Regions from separate parts of the Tardiphaga sp. 841_E9_N1_2 genome, predicted to be linked through region 1. Evidence: riboswitches for the same ligand, from Rfam matches in the RefSeq annotation. Region 1 holds a riboswitch; the other holds the start of a gene.
What was found. A riboswitch is a leader RNA that binds a small molecule or an ion and turns the genes downstream of it on or off. The one in region 1 is predicted to bind S-adenosylmethionine.
Positions count from the first base shown of each region.

Region 1 (9,710 bases):
CGTCGCCGAAACTTGTCGAGCCCCACAAGTCGCTGATCCCGACTGTCAATGTCTCCAAGGCTGTCGGCTGGTCAGAGGGGGCCAAGCCGAAGGCTGCGGACGGCATGACGGTCAACGCTTTTGCGCGCGGGCTCGATCACCCACGCACGGTCTATGTGCTGCCCAATGGCGACGTGCTGGTGGCAGAAAGCAATGCGCCGCCGAAACCGGAAGATGGCCAGGGCATCAAGGGCTGGGTCATGAAACTGGTGATGGGCCATGCTGGCGCGGGCACACCGACGGCAAATCGTATTTCGCTGCTGCGTGACGCGGACGGCGACGGCGTCGCCGAGACCCGGACAGCGTTTCTCGAAGGGCTCAACTCACCCTTCGGCATGGTGCTGGTGGGCGACGAATTCTTTGTCGCCAATGCCGATGCCGTGGTGAAGTTTCCCTACAGGACCAATGATACCAGGATCACGACGCCTGCCGTGAAGGTGGCTGACCTGCCCGGCGGCCCGATCAATCATCACTGGACCAAGGATCTCACGGCGAGTCCCGACGGCACGAAACTCTATGCAACCGTCGGCTCCAACAGCAATGTCGGTGAGAACGGCATGGAGGCCGAGAAAGACCGCGCCGCGGTGCTTGAGATCGACCGCGTGACCGGCGCCTCGCGCATCTTCGCATCCGGTCTGCGCAATCCCAACGGCCCGTCGTGGCAGCCGCAAAGCGGCGCGCTGTGGGTGACCGTCAACGAGCGTGACGAGATCGGCAGCGACCTTGTGCCGGACTATATGACCTCGGTGAAGGATGGCGGCTTCTATGGCTGGCCCTACAGCTATTACGGCCAACACGTGGACGTTCGCGTGCAACCGCCACGTCCCGATATGGTCGCCAAGGCCATCGCGCCGGATTACGCGCTCGGTGCGCATACCGCGTCGCTCGGCCTGACCTTCAATACCGGCGATCTCTTCCCGGCAAACATGAAGAACGGCGCCTTCATCGGCCAGCACGGCTCGTGGAATCGGCGCCCGCAAAGCGGCTACAAGGTGATATTCGTGCCCTTCACCGACGGCAAGCCATCGGGCAAGCCGCAGGACGTGCTCACCGGCTTCCTCAATGACAGCGGTGAAGCGCAAGGACGCCCTGTGGGCGTGCGCATCGACAGCAAGGGCGCATTGCTGGTGGCCGACGATGTCGGCAACACCATCTGGCGCGTGACCCCATCGGGCGCGAAGGCGGCAGCGTTGAAGTGATACCAGAGACCTGACGAAGCTCCGTCATGGCCGGGCAGCGCGAAGCGAGGGCTTCACTTGATGTCCCGGCCATCCACGTCTTCCTGAGTTTATGGCCGAGACGTGGATGCCCGGCACGAGGCCGGGCATGACGAGTTTTTATTACTTCGCCTATCCCACTTGAAATTCTTCACGTCACCGGCGCGGGGTTGAACAGCACCAGATCGTTGTGCAGTCCCCATTTGTCCGCCCAGACCTGCTTGCGACCGCTGGCGACGTCAAGGATCAGCTGGAACAGCTCCCAACCGGCTTCCTCGATGGTCATCTCGCCTGACGCAATGCGGCCGGCGTCGAAATCGATCAGGTCCGACCAGCGTTTCGCCAGTTCAGTCCGCGTCGAGACCTTGATGACCGGCGCCTGCGCCAGCCCATAGGGCGTGCCACGTCCCGTGGTGAAGATCTGCATCTGCATGCCAGCGGCGAGTTGCAGCGTGCCGCAGACGAAATCGCTCGCCGGCGTTGCTGCAAACAGCAGTCCCTTCGTCGTCGCGCGCTCACCCGGACCAATGACGCCGCTGATTGCGCTCGAACCGGACTTGACGATGGAGCCCAATGACTTCTCGACGATATTGGCGAGGCCGCCCTTCTTGTTTCCGGGCGTCGTATTGGCGCTGCGATCGGCGCCCCCGCGTGCCAGATAGGAGTCGTACCAGTCCATCTCGCGTATCAGCGCGCGGCCGACATCCTCGTTGACCGCACGGCGCGTCAATAGTTCGATGGCGTCACGGACTTCGGTGACTTCAGAGAACATCACCGTGGCGCCGGCGCGCACCAGCAGATCGCTCGCGAAGCCGAGCGCCGGATTGGCGGTCACGCCGGAAAACGCGTCACTGCCGCCGCATTGCAGACCGATCACGAGGTCGGAAGCCGGACAGGTCTCGCGCTTGCGCTGGTTCAGGATTTTCAAGCGCGCTTCAGCCATGGTGATGATCGTATCCACCATGTCGCCAAAGCTCTGATTGCTCTCATCCTGAAGGCGCATCATGCTGCCGGGATCCTCCTTCGGCAGCAAACGCTCCGGTGCGAGCTTCTCGCAGCCGAGGCCGACCACCATCACCTCGCCGCCAAAATTTGGATTGCGCGCGATGTTCTGCAGCGTGCGGATCGGGATATAGGCATCCGGCGCATTGATCGCGACACCGCATCCATAGCCATGGGTGACGGCGACGACGTCATCGACATTCGGATAGCGTGGCAGCAGCTCGGCCTTGATCTTCTTGAGCGCAAATTCCAGCGTGCCGGCGACGCATTGCACCGACGTGCTGATGGCGAGAATGTTCTTCACGCCGACGGAGCCGTCGCGATTGCGAAAACCTTCGAATGTGTAGTCGTTCAGCGGCGGTTGCGGTTCCGGAACCGCGTTGGCGATCTCAAGGCTGTCGAGATCCGGCGCATCGGGCATATGGATGCGCGCCTCCTCGACCCATTCGCCGGCCGAAATCATATCCAGCGCATAGCCGATGATTTCGCCGTAGCGGATGATGGGCGCATCCTTGGCGATATCGGAGAGCGCCACCTTGTGGCCCTGCGGCACGAAGTTACGCAGCTCTAGGCCGCCGGTCATCAGGGTGCCCGCGGGCAGGCCGAAATCATTGACGATGATGGCGACATTGTCGCGCGCATTCAGTTTGATGTAGCGCGGCGCATATGCATCTGCTGCCAGCGTGGTGGCCATCGCCTTGTCCTTCCCAAATCTGCCGGCATTCGCGCCGGTCTCGTAGCAGAGCAGTAGCACAAAAGATGGCGGTGTCGCGCACTTGACCGGCACGCTCTGCAGCCCGAATGATGACCTTGAAACGGGCCGGCGCGCCCGAATTCATGCAGAAATGGAATGAACGTGCGTCTTTTCGTCTTCGGGCTCGGCTACAGCGTAAACCGGTTCATCGCCCGGCATGGCGGTCAATTCACCGGGATTGCCGGCACCGTCCGCACGGCCGGCAAATCCGCAGCCTTGGCGTCAGCCCGCGATATCGAGACGCTCGTCTTCAACCCGGATGTCACCGATCCCGGCATTGCCGATCACCTCGCGAGCGCCGATGCGCTGCTCGTCTCGGTCCCGCCCGGCACAGACGGCGATCCCGTGCTGCGGACCTTCGGCTCCGTGATCGCGGCCAGCGGCATCCGGCGCATCATCTATCTCTCCAGCGTCGGGGTTTACGGCGATCATCAGGGCGCCTGGATCGACGAAACCGCCCCGGTCTCCGGCGAGGGCCGACGCAAGGCACGTATCGATGCCGAAGACGCATGGCGCGCCGTGGCCGGCGATCGCACGACGATCCTGCGCATCGCCGGCATCTACGGTCCCGGCCGCAATGCGCTGGAGAATCTCAAAACCGGCAAGGCCCATCGCATCTTCAAGCCGGGCCAGGTGTTCAACCGCATCCATGTGGACGACATCGCAACATCTGTCGCCGCAGCATTCGATCACGCGCAGACCGGCATCTTCAATCTCTGCGACGACGAGCCGGCGCCGCCGCAGGACGTCGTCACCTATGCCGCAGCGCTGATGGGCATCGCGCCGCCGCCCGAGCAGAACTTCGATGACGCCGAGATGAGCCCAATGGCGCGCAGCTTCTATGCCAGCAACAACCGCATCTCGAATGCGCGGCTGAAACGCGAGCTCGGCGTGAAGCTCGCGTTTCCGACCTATCGCGAAGGCCTCACGGCGTTGTGGGAACAACGCGAGGTCTAGGCAGCGAGTGATCTGCGGACTACCGGCCGGTCATCGCCTCCAGCCTGTCCGGATATCGGTTGCCCTGCACGGTGATTTTTGCAGCAGCGCTCTCGATATCCCGCAGATCGTCTGATGTCAGCTCTATAGCCGCCGCACCGAGATTTTCCTCAAGCCGATGCAGTTTCGTGGTGCCCGGGATCGGCACGATCCACGGCTTCTGGGCCAGCAGCCATGCCAGCGCGATCTGCGCGGGCGTCGCCTGCTTCCGTGCCGCGATCTCGCCAAGCAGATCGACAAGCGCCTGATTGGCCTTGCGCGCTTCGGGCGTGAAGCGCGGGAGGATATTGCGGAAGTCTCCGCTGTCGAGCGTCGTGCTCTCGTTCATGGCGCCCGTGAGAAAGCCCTTGCCGAGCGGACTGTAGGGCACGAAGCCAATCCCGAGTTCTTCGAGCGTCGGCAGCACTTCCTTTTCGGGACTGCGCGTCCATAACGAATACTCGCTCTGGATCGCAGTAATCGGCTGCACGGCATGGGCACGGCGAATTGTCGTCACACCCGGTTCGGACAGGCCGAAGTGCTTCACCTTGCCCTCGGCGATCAGGTCCTTCACCGCGCCGGCCACGTCCTCGATCGGCACGTCGGGATCGACGCGATGCTGGTAGAACAGATCGATGGCATCGATCTTCAAGCGCGTGAGCGATGCTTCGGCGACCTCACGAATATGTGCGGGGCGGCTGTCGAGACCGACCTGCTGACCGGTGGCGGGATCGAGCCTGAAGCCGAATTTGGTGGCGATAACGACCTGATCGCGGAGCGGCGCGAGCGCCGCGCCGACGAGCTCTTCATTGGTGAACGGACCGTAGACTTCAGCCGTATCGAAGAAGGTGACACCGCGTTCGACCGCCGCGCGGATCAGTGCGGTCATTTCCGTTGTGTCGGCCGGAGGCCCGTAGCCGAAGCTCATCCCCATACAGCCGAGCCCGATGGCCGAGACTTCCAGTCCATTGCGTCCGAGTATGCGTGTCTTCATGTCAAATCTCCTGTGCCATCCGGCCAATGAGCGGCTCCCGCGCTGGTGGGATTTTGCCGCCGACCTGCGACATCTGGAGATCGTGCGCCCATGAGACTAGATGATATAATCTGCACGCACTTATCAGCCGGATTCATGAATGGCCCGCCAGACAATCGACGACCTCCTCGCCTTCTTTGCCGTCGCGAAGGAGGCGAGCTTCACGCGCGCAGCCGCCAAGCTTGGCGTCTCGCAATCCGCGCTCAGCCACACCATTCGCGGTCTTGAGGAGCGGCTTGGACTGCGGCTCCTCACCCGAACGACCCGCAGCGTTGCGCCGACCGAGGCTGGCGAACGCCTGATCCGGACGATCGGCCCCAAGCTGGAAGAGATCGACGCCGAACTCGCGGCGGTCACGGAGCTGCGCGAGAAGCCGGCCGGCACCATCCGCATCACCACCGGTGAGCATTCCGCCGAGACGATCATCTGGCCCGCCCTCGCCAAGCTGCTGCCGCGCTATCCCGACATCAAGGCCGAACTCGTCGTCGATTACGGCCTCATCGACATCGTCGCGGAACGCTACGACGCGGGCGTTCGCCTGGGCGAACAGGTCGCGAAAGACATGATTGCCGTCCGCATCGGACCGGACTTTCGCATGGTCGTGGTCGGCGCACCGTCCTATTTCGCCAAACGACCGCTGCCGAAACGCCCGCAAGACCTCACCGCGCATGACTGCATCAATATCCGTCTGCCCACCTTGGGTGGTCTCTATGCGTGGGAGTTCGAGAAGCGCGGGCGCACGTTGAAGGTGCGCGTCGACGGCCAGATGGTGTTCAACAACATGTCGCTGCGCGAAAAGGCGGCTCTCAGCGGATTGGGGTTGGCCTATTTGCCGGAGGACCGCGTGCGCGATCACATTGCCGCAGGCCGGCTTGTTCAAGTGCTGGACGATTGGTGCCAACCGTTCTCGGGTTATCACCTTTATTACCCGAGCCGCCGACAACCGACATCCGCATTCGCGGCGCTGGTTGAAGCGTTGCGTTACCGTGGCTGATCAACGGTTGTCGTGTTCCAGCGCCTCAATCCGAACGTGATTGAAGTGAAATCGCACATCGTGAAAAGTTCCTGAATCAATTTGGGCAATGTCGTGTCCTAACCGCGACGTGGTCGCCAAAGCTGCCTTTTTCGTTTGAGGCGCTGTTGCACGCGTGTGACAGCAATCACTGCGCAATAGTCTAGGTTGCCTTTCGTCATCCCCCGTCGGGATTGAGAAGGAACACCTGATGAAGAAGCTTCTACTGTCTACCGCTGCTCTGGCCCTCGTCGCTTTGGCCGCTCCGGCGTCCGCTGCTGACCTGGCTGCGCGCCCTTACACCAAGGCTCCGGCCTATGCTCCGGCTGCTCCGATCTACAATTGGACCGGTTTCTACATCGGCGGTCACATCGGCGGCGCGTTCCCGGGCAACGACAACAACCTGCTCGGCGGCAGCAATGACGGCACGTTCATGGGCGGTGTGCAGGGTGGTTACGACTACCAGTTCGCGCCGAACTGGGTGTTCGGTCTCGAAGCCAATTACAGCTTCCTGTCCACCAGCAGCAACTTCGACAATCGCGGCCTCGGTTCGGTCACCGGTCGTCTCGGTTACACCTGGGGTCCGGCCTTGCTTTACGTAAAGGGCGGTTACGCCTGGGCTGACTCGCGCTTCACCAACGGCTTTGCCGGCGATGGTGGCCGCGATGGCTACACGGTTGGCGGCGGTCTCGAATATCTGTTCACCCAGAACTGGTCGGGCAAGGTCGAATACCAGTATTACGACTTCGGCAACGTCAACTTCATCACGCCGACCCTCGCCGTTGGTGGTTTCAAGAACGACGAGCACACGATCAAGGCCGGCCTGAACTATCGCTTCAACCTGGGCAACTTCGGCGCAGGCTTCGTTCAGTAAGCCTGACGATCTATCGTCTACTTCGTCTCCAGAAAAAACTTAGGCCCGCAGCAATGCGGGCCTTTTTTTCTTGCTTGCGCGGAGCGGTGAGCGATCAGACCTTGAAGTGCTTCGACAGCTTCAGGCTCTGGCCCTGATAGTTCGAACCGATACGCTGGCCGTAGAGGGCATCCGGACGATCCAGCATACGCTCATAGACGAGACGGCCGACGATCTGGCCGTGTTCGAGAATGAACGGCACTTCGCGCGATCGCACTTCGAGCACGGCGCGCGAGCCCTTGCCGCCGGCGCCATCATGACCGAAGCCGGGATCGAAGAAGCCGGCATAGTGGACGCGGAATTCGCCGACCAGCGGATCGAACGGCACCATCTCGGCGGCATAGTCCGGCGGCACCTGCACGGCTTCCTTGGAGGCGAGAATGTAGAACTCGCCAGGATCGAGGATCAGCGTGCCGTCCTTGCGCGCCGAGATCGGCTCCCAGAATTCATTGACGCTGTAGCCACCGCGACGATCGATATCGACCACGCCGGTATGACGCTTGGCGCGGTAGCCGACGAAGCCCGAGGCGTTTTCGCCGGAGAGATCAACCGAAAGCGCGAGGCCATTGTTGAGGTCGGCCGTCTCGCTGTCGACCAGCGGCTCCTGCGCGTGGAGTTCTTCCAGCGCTTCGGTATCGAGCACCGCATCGCCGACCCGGAAACGGACCTGCGACAGGCGCGAGCCTTCGCGCAGCAATACCGGGAATGTCTTCGGGCTGATTTCGGCATAAAGCGGCCCGTGATAGCCCGCACCGATCACATCGAACCGTCTGGTGCCATCAGCAATCACCCGCGTGAACACGTCGAGGCGCCCCGTGGAGCTCTTCGGATTGGCGGCGGCGAAGATGTTCGGCGGCAGCGCCAGGCTCTCGATCAGCGGCACGATGTAGACGCAGTTGGTTTCGAGCACCGCACCGTCCGACAGGTCGATCTCGTGCAGCTTCAGTTCGTCGATGCGCTCGGCGACCGTCGAATTCGGCCCCGGCAGGAAGCTGGCGCGCACGCGATAGGCGATGGAGCCGAGCCGCAGATCGAGGCTGGCGGGCTGGATCTGGCTCTCGACGAAGGGATATTCCGGCAGGATCAGGCCGGCATCGGCCATCGCCGCAATCATGCGGTCGGGCAGAATTCCATCGGCATCGGGGGCAAGCGTAAACGGCACAGGTCTCGTCCTTCGGTCGTCCTTCAGCGAGAATACACTGAAAAATAGCGACTTTACCGGTTATCTCAGCCCCGCCTTGACGAAAAGGGCAAGCGGGAATATGCACATCGTTATCCCGTGGTGATTTGAGCCGGCCGGCTTGCAGCCACGTAAAATAAGTCGCTAAACAGGCCGGGGACACATGTCCTTCCAGCATGCGATCCCGGCCTGAGGACGTCCGTCCAGGCCGGTTTTTTTGTGCCCGTGTTACGCGGGTACGTTGGAGGTCACATGTCTACGAAGTCCTATCGCCCCGAAACCCGGCTCGTTCATTCCGGCGCGCTGCGCTCGCAATTCAACGAGACGTCCGAAGCCCTCTTCCTGACGCAGGGCTTCATCTACGAGACCGCTGAAGCCTGCGAGGCGCGGTTCAAGGGCGAAGATCCCGGTTTCATCTATTCGCGCTTTTCGAATCCGAATACGTCGATGTTCGAGAGCCGCATGATCGACCTCGAAGGTGCGGAGGCTGCACGCTCGACGGCCACCGGCATGGCCGCCGTGACCACCGCCATTCTCGCGCCGCTGCGCATGGGCGATCACGTCGTCGCCGCCAAGGCGCTGTTCGGCTCCTGTCGCTACGTCATCGAAGAGCTGCTGCCGCGCTACGGCATCGAATTCACGCTTGTCGATGGACTCGACCTCGACCAGTGGCAGAAGGCAATGCGCCCGAATACCAAGTCGCTGTTTCTGGAAAGTCCGACCAATCCGACGCTTGACGTGCTCGACATATCAGCCATCGCTGACATCGCCCATGCCGGCGGTGCGCGACTGATTGTCGATAACGTATTCGCGACGCCGCTCTGGCAGAGCCCGCTGGCGCTCGGTGCCGATGTCGTCGTGTATTCGGCGACCAAGCACATCGATGGGCAAGGGCGCTGCCTCGGCGGCATCATCCTGTCGTCGAAGGACTTCATCGACGAGCATATTCACAACTATCTGCGCCAGACCGGCCCCTCGATCTCGCCGTTCAATGCGTGGACGCTGGTGAAGGGGCTGGAGACGCTGGCGATCCGTGTCGAACGGCAGACGCAGACCGCGGCTGCCATCGCAGACGTGCTGGCCCAGCATCCGAAGATTTCGCGGCTGATCTATCCGGGCCGCGAGGATCATCCGCAGGCGGCAACGGTGAAGAAGCAGATGCGTGCGGGATCGACGCTGATCGGCTTCGAGGTGAAGGGCGGCAAGGCAGCTGCATTCCGCGTCCTCAACGAGCTGAAAGTCGCCCGCATCTCCAACAATCTCGGCGACGCCAAGAGCCTGGTCACGCATCCGGCGACGACGACGCATCAGCGCCTGCCGCTGGAAGCGCGGCTCGAACTCGGGATCACAGAGGGCTTCATCCGCTTCTCGGCCGGCCTCGAGCATCGTGACGATCTGATCGAGGATCTCGAAGCGGCACTGGCGAAGGCGTAGCCAATCTCTCCATCGTCATTGCGAGGAGCACTTGCGACGAAGCAATCCAGACTTTCTTTCAAGCAAGACTGGATTGCTTTGCTCAGCGAAAATCGCCGAAGGCGAATTTCGCGGGCTCGCAATGACGGCTGAGAGGCATTCGCCCCTCTTC
Region 1 covers NZ_JBPWQC010000001.1:4,860,528-4,870,237, reverse strand. The annotation lists gene AB8A50_RS23350 (PQQ-dependent sugar dehydrogenase) at 1-1,238, shown strand, start outside; gene garD (galactarate dehydratase) at 1,408-2,952, opposite strand; gene AB8A50_RS23340 (SDR family oxidoreductase) at 3,115-3,969, shown strand; gene AB8A50_RS23335 (aldo/keto reductase) at 3,989-4,981, opposite strand; gene AB8A50_RS23330 (LysR family transcriptional regulator) at 5,121-6,014, shown strand; gene AB8A50_RS23325 (outer membrane protein) at 6,244-6,906, shown strand; gene AB8A50_RS23320 (2'-deoxycytidine 5'-triphosphate deaminase) at 7,001-8,107, opposite strand; SAM riboswitch at 8,215-8,294, shown strand; gene AB8A50_RS23315 (O-succinylhomoserine sulfhydrylase) at 8,378-9,559, shown strand.

Region 2 (9,710 bases), 1.2 Mb from region 1:
AACTCGGCGATCTCCGCGGTCCGGGCCGGTTTGCCGTTGAAGGTCAGGACGTTGCCGGCGGCGCTTATGTCGACATGGTCACCGTCCTTGACGTCGCCGGCGAGGATCATCTCGGCCAGCGGATCCTGCACGTTGCGCTGGATCACACGCTTGAGGGGACGGGCGCCGTAGGCGGGATCCCAGCCCTTGTCGGCGAGCCAGTCGCGGGCATCGTCCTCCAGCACCAGCGTGATCTTGCGATCTTCCAGCAGCTTGGTGAGCCGCGCGAACTGGATCTCGACGATCCGACCCATTTCGCTCTTCTGCAAGCGGTGGAACAGGATGATCTCATCGACGCGATTCAGAAATTCCGGCCGGAAATGGGCGCGGACATTGCCCATCACCAGGTCGCGCACCGCTGACGTATCCTCGCCCTCGGGCTGGTTGACCAGGAATTCCGAACCGAGATTCGACGTCATGATGATCAGCGTGTTGCGGAAATCGACCGTGCGGCCCTGACCATCGGTCAGGCGGCCGTCGTCGAGCACCTGCAGCAGCACGTTGAACACATCCGGATGCGCTTTCTCGACCTCGTCGAACAGAACGACCTGATAGGGCCGCCGCCGCACAGCTTCGGTCAGCGCGCCGCCCTCATCATAGCCGACATAGCCCGGAGGCGCGCCGATCAGACGCGAGACCGAGTGCTTCTCCATATATTCGGACATGTCGAGACGCACCATCGCGGTGTCATCGTCAAACAGATAGGACGCCAGCGCCTTGGTCAGCTCGGTCTTGCCGACGCCGGTGGGGCCGAGGAACATGAACGAGCCGATCGGCCGGTTCGGATCCTGCAGACCGGCACGCGAACGACGGACGGCAGTTGCCACCGCACGCACGGCTTCGGCCTGGCCGACGACGCGCTCGCCGAGGCTCAGTTCCATCCGCAGCAGCTTGTCCTTCTCGCCTTCAAGCATCTTGTCGACGGGCACGCCGGTCCAGCGCGAGACCACCTGCGCGATGTGATTGGCGGTGACCGCCTCTTCCATCATCTCGGAATTCTCGTTGGCTTCGATATCGGCCAGCCGCTTTTCAAGATCGGGAATCCGGCCATAGGCCAGTTCGCCAGCGCGTTGATATTCGCCGCGGCGCTGCGCCTCGGCCAGTTCGAGGCGCAAGCCATCGAGCTCACTCTTGAGCTTCTGCGCGTTCGACAGCTTGTTCTTCTCGGCCGACCAGCGCTGGGTGAGCGCTGCCGATTTCTCTTCGAGCTCGGCGAGTTCCTTCTTGAGCGTTTCGAGCCTGCTTTTCGAGCCGGCATCGGTTTCCTTGCCAAGCGCCTCCTGCTCGATCTTGAGCCGGATGATCTCGCGGTCCATCGAATCGAGTTCTTCAGGCTTGGAGTCGACCTGCATCTTCAACCGTGCCGAAGCCTCGTCCATCAGGTCGATGGCTTTGTCCGGAAGGAAGCGATCAGTGATGTAGCGGTTCGACAGCGTCACGGCAGCGACCAGTGCGCTATCCGTGATGCGGACACCGTGATGCTGTTCGTATTTGTCCTTGAGGCCGCGCAGGATCGAGACGGTGTCTTCCACAGTCGGCTCAGCCACGAAGATCGGCTGGAAGCGCCGCGCCAGTGCCGCGTCCTTCTCCACATGCTTGCGATATTCGTCGAGCGTGGTGGCGCCGATGCAATGCAATTCGCCGCGGGCGAGCGCAGGCTTCAGCAGGTTGGACGCATCCATCGCGCCATCGCCCTTGCCGGCGCCGATCAGCTGATGCATTTCGTCGATGAACAGGATGATGCCGCCCTCGGCCGAGGTCACCTCGCCGAGCACCGCCTTCAGCCGCTCCTCGAACTCGCCGCGATATTTCGCGCCGGCAATCAGCGCACCGAGATCGAGCGACAGCAGGCTTTTGTCCTTCAGGCTCTCCGGCACGTCGCCATTGAGGATGCGCAGCGCGAGACCTTCGACGATGGCGGTCTTGCCGACGCCGGGTTCGCCGATCAGCACGGGATTGTTCTTGGTTCGCCGCGACAATACCTGAATCGTGCGGCGGATTTCCTCGTCGCGGCCAATCACCGGGTCGAGCTTGCCATCACGCGCAGCCTGGGTCAGGTCGCGGGCATATTTCTTCAACGCGTCATAGGCGTTTTCAGCCGTGGCGGAATCCGCCGTGCGGCCCTTGCGCAGCGCATTGATCGCGGCATTGAGATTTTGCGGCGTGACGCCGCCCTTGTTGAGCAGGCTGCCGGCTTCGGAGTCCTTGTCGAGCGCCAGCGCAAGCAGCAGCCGCTCCACCGTGACGAAACTGTCGCCAGCCTTTTCGGCGGCCTTTTCGGCGGCATCGAAGGCGCGCGCAGTCGCCGGCGCCAGATAGACCTGCCCAGCCCCAGCACCCGAGACCTTGGGCATCTTGCCCAGCTCGGTTTCCGTCGCCTTCAGGATGGCGCGGGAGTTGCCGCCGGCACGATCGATCAGGCCACCGGCCAGACCTTCGCTATCATCCAGCAGAACTTTCAGAATGTGCAGCGGCGAGAATTGCTGATGGCCCTCGCGCACGGCCAGTGACTGCGCCGACTGAATGAAGCCGCGCACCCGTTCGGTGTATTTCTCAATATTCATCGTGTGTTGTCCCTCGGCCTGCCCTGTCCGCCTCGAAAGCACGGACGGGGCATCTTCATTGGGTTTCCGCAGGCCGCATTGATGGTGGTCAACCGGCTGCGGTCGTCGCTGGCGTCAAAACCAGCTTGATGCAAATGTGGGCAGCCAGTTCCCGAAACGGAAGGGGTCCGCATAAAATTCCAATCGGCCAGGCGATGGCGCCGCGGGCCCAAATCTCTTAAGACCGGAACCATGCCAGAACAGTCTTACGCCAGCGTTGCCAGCATCTACCGCTATCCCGTGAAGGGCCTGACGCCCGAGCCTCTGGAACAAGTCACGCTGAAGCCCGGCCAGACCCTGCCGGCCGATCGGCGCTATGCCATCGAGAACGGCCCGATCGGGTTCGACCCGGCAGCACCGCAATATTTTCCGAAGACCCAGTTTCTGATGCTGATGCGCAACGAGCGCCTGGCGGCGCTCCGCAGCCACTACGACGACGCCAGCCATACCCTGACGATCCGGCAGGATAATGTGGAGGCAGCGCGAGCCGATCTGCAGACGGCCGAAGGACGTGCGGAAATCGAAGCGTTCTTTGCTGCAAATTTTGCCGATGAACTGCGCGGACCACCCAGGGTGCTGTTCGCGGACGGCCATAGCTTTTCGGACGTGCCGCGCAAGGTGGTGTCGATCATCAACCTCGCCAGCGTCAAAGACCTCGAAAAGGCCGTCGGGCAGCCGGTGCATCCGCTGCGCTTTCGCGGCAACCTGCATGTAGCGGGCTGGCCGGCCTGGCATGAATTCGAGTTGATCGACCGGACGCTCGCCATCGGCAGCACCCGGCTCAAGGTGGTGAAGCGCATCGTCCGCTGTGCAGCGACCAATGTCGATCCGGATACGGCCGCGCGGGATCTGACGATTCCGAAAACGCTGCTGCAGACCTACGGTCACGCCGATTGCGGAATTTACGCTGAGGTCATCACCGGCGGCATGATCACCGCCGGCGATAAGATCGTCGTCGAAGAATAGACGAACTCAGCTCGTCGGCATCACGTAGGCGTAAACCCGGCCACGCGAATACACCGACTCGGCGACGCGATTGCCGTGATTACCGGAGACGATGATCGGGTTGCCCTTGGCATCGACGCCCGAGACGACGCCGACATGACCGCCGCGACGCCCCCGCGACATCACGGCGATGGCGCCGACCTGCGGACCGGAGATGCGCTGGCCATAGCTCGAGAACGAGCGCGCCATATCAGACCCAGTGCCTTGATGGCCGGTGCGCTTCAATACGAGGTTCATGAACGCTGCGCACCACAAACGACCGCGCGCCGTCGGATTGCCGCGGCCGATGAAGCTGCGCGCTGCATCGACGATGCCCGAACCGCCGAAGCCGCCGGAAGGCTGGTTCATGCTTGCATTGGCGTTATTGAAATTTGTGGAGTCGCCGAACGAAGGCGCCTGCTGTTCGACTCGGGCACTGCGCCGTGCATACCGCGCGCGATGCCGGACGTGATGACGCGTGCTGTGTGTGTACTTGCCGACGTGGTGCGAATGACGCGAAGCGCCGTGATGAGGACGTGCCGACGCGGGAGAGACTGACGCGAGAACTGCCGCCGAACACACCGCAAGAGCCGAGATGCGAAGTGCACGGCGATACGCAAAGAACTGAACCATACCGAATTTTTCCTCTTAACACCCCCGAACCCCATCGGCCCAAATACGCGGGCCAACAATCGGGACGGGCGTGGTAACGAAGTTGGTATGGCGATAACAAGACCTAGAACGGTTCAAGTGACGATTTTTTAACGGCGACATCGGAGTGAATCGCTTCAACTTCAACGGACGCCATACGTATAGACATAGCAGCCACCCATTCGACGGAATGCGCGCTTATATTACCTATTCGAATTAGCTTTTATGCACATCTTTGGCGTGTATCGCAGGCCGACACACGGCGTGAAAAGCCGCATGGAATGCGGTATTTTTGCTTCCATCAGGCAGAAATTTACACGCGATCAGGGCTGCTGTGATTTGCTCGCACGGCTCAGCAGGAAAACGCCCTGCTCACCGAACATGTTCCAGAACCACCACGGCGCATTGAGGCGCAGCGGTCGGCCATAGAGATCAAGCGCAACGGCGCGCTCCATCTTCACGTTGATCTCGTCGCACAGCTGCACGAAGTCCTTGATGGTGCAGAAGTGAATGTTCGGCGTGTCGTACCACGTCGCCGGCAGATTCTCCGTACGTGGCATGCGGCCGCCGACAAGCAACTGCACGCGCATTTTCCAGAAGCCGAAATTCGGAAACGACACGATCGCGCTGCGGCCGATGCGCAGCAGATTTTCCAGCACGACGCGCGGCTGCCGCGTCGCCTGCAGCGTCTGCGACAGGATCACGTAGTCGAACGCATCGTCGGGATAGTTGATCAAGTCCGTATCGGCGTCGCCCTGCACCACGGCAAGACCCTTGCCGACGCAGCGGTTGACGCCTTCGCGCGACAATTCGATGCCGCGGCCGTCAATGCCGCGGCTTTCCAGCAGCTGCAGCAGATCGCCATCGCCGCAGCCCACGTCGAGCACCTTCGAGCCCGGCTTGATCATCTCCGCAACCAGGAGGTGATCGCCGCGATAGTCCTGCGTGCCGCGCGGCGCCGGGGTCGCCACCGCAGAATTCAGCGGCAAGGTCTGTTGTGGAAACGCCATCTCTATGTCCCCGTAACAGGCAGGCCGCGCACGGAGGCTGCGGAGTTCAGAAATGCACCGGCGATATCGAGGAACTCGGGCACATCGAGCAGGAAGGCATCATGACCCTTGTCGGTTTCGATCTCCGCAAAGGACACGCGGACGCCGCCGGCATTCAGCGCGTGCACGACGTCGCGCGATTCTGCCGTCGGGAACAGCCAGTCTGATGTGAACGACATCAGACAGAAGCGCGTCTGCGTATCGCGAAACGCTTCCGCAAGCTTGCCGTTGTGGTCGGCTGCGATATCGAAATAGTCCATCGCACGCGTCAGATAGAGATAGGAGTTGGCATCGAAGCGCTCGACGAAGGACGAGCCCTGATAGCGCAGATAGCTCTCGACCTGAAAATCCGCATCGAAGGAGAATGTCGGCAACTCCCTGTCCTGCATGCGGCGGCCGAACTTGCGGTGCAAGGCGGCATCCGACAGATAGGTGATATGCGCGGCCATCCGCGCGACGCCGAGGCCGCGATGCGGATGCGTGCCTTCCTCGAAATAACGCCCGCCGCGCCAATCGGGATCGGCCATCACGGCCTGACGACCCAATTCGTGGAACGCGATGTTCTGCGCCGAGTGCCGCGTGCTGCAGGCAACCGCCAGCGCGGAGAACACGCGCTCCGGATAGGCCGCGGTCCATTGCAGCGTCTGCATGCCGCCCATGGAACCGCCGACGACGCAAAACAACTGACCGATACCCAGACTGTCGATCAGCATCGCCTGCGCACGCACCATGTCGGGAATGGTGATGACCGGAAAATCCAGTCCCCAGATCTTGCCGGTGGCGGGATTGGTCGAGGCCGGACCGGTCGAGCCCATGCAACCGCCGAGCACATTCGAACAGATGATGAAGTAGCGTTCGGTGTCGAGCGCCTTACCGGGGCCGACCAGTGTCTGCCACCAGCCGGGCTTGCCGGTGATCGGATTGATATTGGCGACGTGCTGGTCACCGGTCAAAGCGTGGCAGACCAGGATCGCATTGGATTTGTCGGCGTTGAGCGTTCCGTAGGTCTGATAGGCGATCTGGAACGGGGCGAGGTCGACGCCGCAATCAAGCCGCAGCGGCTGATCCATGCCAAAACCCGCGACCAGCGAGGTCGGGTGATCGGCTTCATGTCCACGCTCATCGGGGCGGACAACCGGACTCTTCACCAGTTCGACATTTACCATCTTGATACCGGCCTCCTCAGGAGGTTCTCAAACCAAAACCGGAATCAGGCCATAAAAAACCCGGCCTGAACAAATAGCTCGGCCGGGATCAAACTGTCCCCGGCCTGTTTAGCGAGTTGTTTAACGTGGCTGCAAGCCGGCCGGCTCAAATGACCACGGAAGAGCCCAGAAACTAGTCCCACACCCGCCTGCCGTCAATATGGGCATACCCCGGTCAAATTGCCCAACTGCCCTGCGGCCAAATCTTCCATGTTTTCTTTGCTTTCCGGCACCGTCTTACCTAATCAATGGCCGTGCCCGCCGGCTCCCCGGAGCCGGCCCGGCAAGCTCGACGGGACCTATCACGCCTCCCGTCCCGAAGGTTTTGAACATGTCGAAATTACCACCCGCCCCGCCCTCGCTGGATGAACTGCGCAAAGAGATCGACAGCATCGACGCACAGGTTCACGCCCTGTTGATGCAGCGCGGCGACATCATCGACCGGCTGATTTCGGTGAAGCAGACCCAGGAGGTCGGCTCGGCGTTTCGGCCGGCGCGCGAGGCCGACATGATGCGCCGTCTGGTGCAGCGCCATCGCGGCATCCTGCCGATCGACACCGTCGAGAGCATCTGGCGGGTGATCATTTCGACTTTCACTTACGTTCAGGCGCCGTTCTCGGTGCATGCGGATCTGTCGCTCGGCGAGAGCGCGATGCGGGATTCCGCGCGCTTTCATTTCGGCTTCACGGTGCCTTACGTCGCGCATTTCAGCGCCGCCGCAGCGGTCGAGGCCGTGGCCAAGTCCAAGGGCGATCTCGCGCTGGTCTCAGCGACGTCCAGCCGCACGCCGTGGTGGATCCCGCTGGAAGCCCAAGGCGCGCCGAAGATCATCGCGCGCCTGCCGTTCATCGAACGCGCCGACCATCCGGCCGCATTGCCGGTGTTCGTGGTGTCACGCGTTGCCGACAGCGCTATGGTGACCGAGGTCGAGATGTGGAGCGTGCGGGTGTCCGGCTGGAATGCCGAGACCGCGCGTGCGCTATCGCCGCTGGCCGAAATCGTCGCCGTGCCGGATACTGCCTTTGACGGCGCGGCGCTGCTGATCTCGATCACGAGAGCCTCCAGCCTCGACAAGATCAAGTCGGCGCTGATCGAAGCCGGCGCCTCGGTGCGCTCCACGGCTCTCGTCGGGAGCCACGCAACCCGCTATACCGTGGCCGCCAGCGACGCACCGCGTTCGTAAGCCAATCTGACGTTCTGGAGTTGAAGATGTCCCGTCCTGTGCCGAAGCCCGGCATTCTCGATATCGCGCCCTACACCCCTGGCAAGAGCCCGGTGGTGGAGCCCGGCCGCAAGACCTACAAGCTGTCGGCCAACGAGACCCCGTTCGGTCCGTCGGCGCGCGCCAAGGACGCCTTCGCCACCGCTGTCGCGCATCTCGAGGATTATCCGGAAGGCACGTCGAAGGTGCTGCGCGAGGCGCTCGGCCACCGCTTCGGCCTCGATCCCGCGCAGATCATCTGCGGTGCCGGCTCCGACGAAATTCTCAACCTGATTGCGCATGTCTATCTTGGCCCCGGCGACGAGGCGATTTCGACCGCGCACGGCTTCCTGGTCTACCCGATCGCTACCCAGGCGAACGGCGCCACCAATGTGGTCGCTCCGGAAACCAACTTCACCTGCAACGTCGACGCGATCCTGAACTGCGTCACGCCGCGCACCAAGCTGGTGTGGCTGGCCAATCCGAACAATCCGACCGGCACTTATCTGCCGTCCTCCGAGATCAAGCGCCTGCGCGCCGGCCTGCCGGAGCACGTGCTGCTGGTGCTCGACGCCGCATACTGGGACTACGTGACCAAGGGCGACTACGACAACGGCCTGGAGCTGGCGAAGACCACCGAGAATACCGTCGCGACCTACACCTTCTCGAAGGTGCACGGCCTGGCCGCCTTACGGATCGGCTGGATGTTCGGCCCTGCGCACATCGTCGATGCGATGAACCGGATTCGTGGGCCGTTCAACGTCTCGGCGCCGGCGATGATGGCCGCGGTGGGGGCGATCGAGGACACCGGCCATGTCGAGATGTCGCGCACATACACCGCCAAGTGGATCGGCATCCTGACCGAGGAAATCACCAAGCTCGGCATCGAGGTGACGCCAAGCGTGGCCAATTTCTTGCTGATGCATTTTCCGGCGACCGGCAAGACCGCAGCGGATGCCGATGCGTTCCTGACCAGGCGCGGGCTGGTGCTGCGCGCCGTGACCAATTACGGCCTGCCGAACTCGCTGCGCATGACCATCGGCACCGAGGAAGCCAACAGGCTGGTGATCGAGACGCTGCGTGAATTCATGGCATCGAATTCGGGGCAATGACGTGAGCGCCACGCCGCCCTTCAAACGTATCGCGCTGATCGGGCTTGGCCTGATCGGCTCGTCGCTGGCGCGCGGCATCCAGCAGCTCGGCCTTGCCGGTGAACTCGTTGCCACCGACAATTCGGCGGCCGTGCGTGCACGCGCCGTGGAAATCAAGCTCGCCGACCGCATCGCCGACGACAATGCCAGCGCCGTCAAGGATGCCGATCTGGTCATCGCCTGCGTGCCCGTCGGCGTGGCGGGCGACGTGGCGAAAAGCATCGCGGCGCATCTCGCACCCGGCGCGATCGTGTCCGACGTCGGTTCGGTGAAAGCCTCCGTGCTGCACGCGATGTCGGAATATCTGCCGGACAATATCCACTTCATTCCCGCGCATCCGGTCGCCGGCACTGAAAACTCCGGTCCGGATTCCGGCTTCGCCGAACTGTTCAGCAATCGCTGGTGCATTTTGACGCCGCCTGAGGGCGCGGATCCCGCGGCCGTCGAGAAGCTCACCGGCTTCTGGGCTGCGCTCGGCGCCAATGTCGAGATCATGCAGGCCGCGCATCACGATCTGGTGCTCGCGGTCACCAGCCATCTGCCGCATCTGATCGCTTATACAATCGTAGGCACGGCCGACGAGCTCGAAGACGTCACGAGGTCGGAAGTGCTGAAGTTCTCCGCGGGCGGTTTCCGCGATTTCACCCGTATCGCAGCATCAGACCCGACCATGTGGCGCGATGTGTTCCTCGCCAACAAGGACGCGGTGCTGGAAATGCTAGGTACCTTCCAGGAAGACCTGTCGAAACTGACCCGTGCCATCCGCCGCGACGATGGCGATGCGCTGTTCGAGCACTTCACCCGCACCCGCGCGATCCGCCGCGGTA
Region 2 covers NZ_JBPWQC010000001.1:3,701,552-3,711,261, forward strand. The annotation lists gene clpB (ATP-dependent chaperone ClpB) at 1-2,603, opposite strand, end outside; gene AB8A50_RS17850 (MOSC domain-containing protein) at 2,835-3,608, shown strand; gene AB8A50_RS17855 (TIGR02594 family protein) at 3,615-4,259, opposite strand; gene metW (methionine biosynthesis protein MetW) at 4,601-5,287, opposite strand; gene metX (homoserine O-acetyltransferase MetX) at 5,290-6,492, opposite strand; SAM riboswitch at 6,580-6,659, opposite strand; gene AB8A50_RS17870 (chorismate mutase) at 6,863-7,714, shown strand; gene hisC (histidinol-phosphate transaminase) at 7,741-8,844, shown strand; gene AB8A50_RS17880 (prephenate/arogenate dehydrogenase family protein) at 8,846-9,710, shown strand, end outside.
Region 2: linked by a shared signal. The riboswitch ahead of metX (homoserine O-acetyltransferase MetX) and the one ahead of AB8A50_RS23315 (O-succinylhomoserine sulfhydrylase) in region 1 are both predicted to bind S-adenosylmethionine.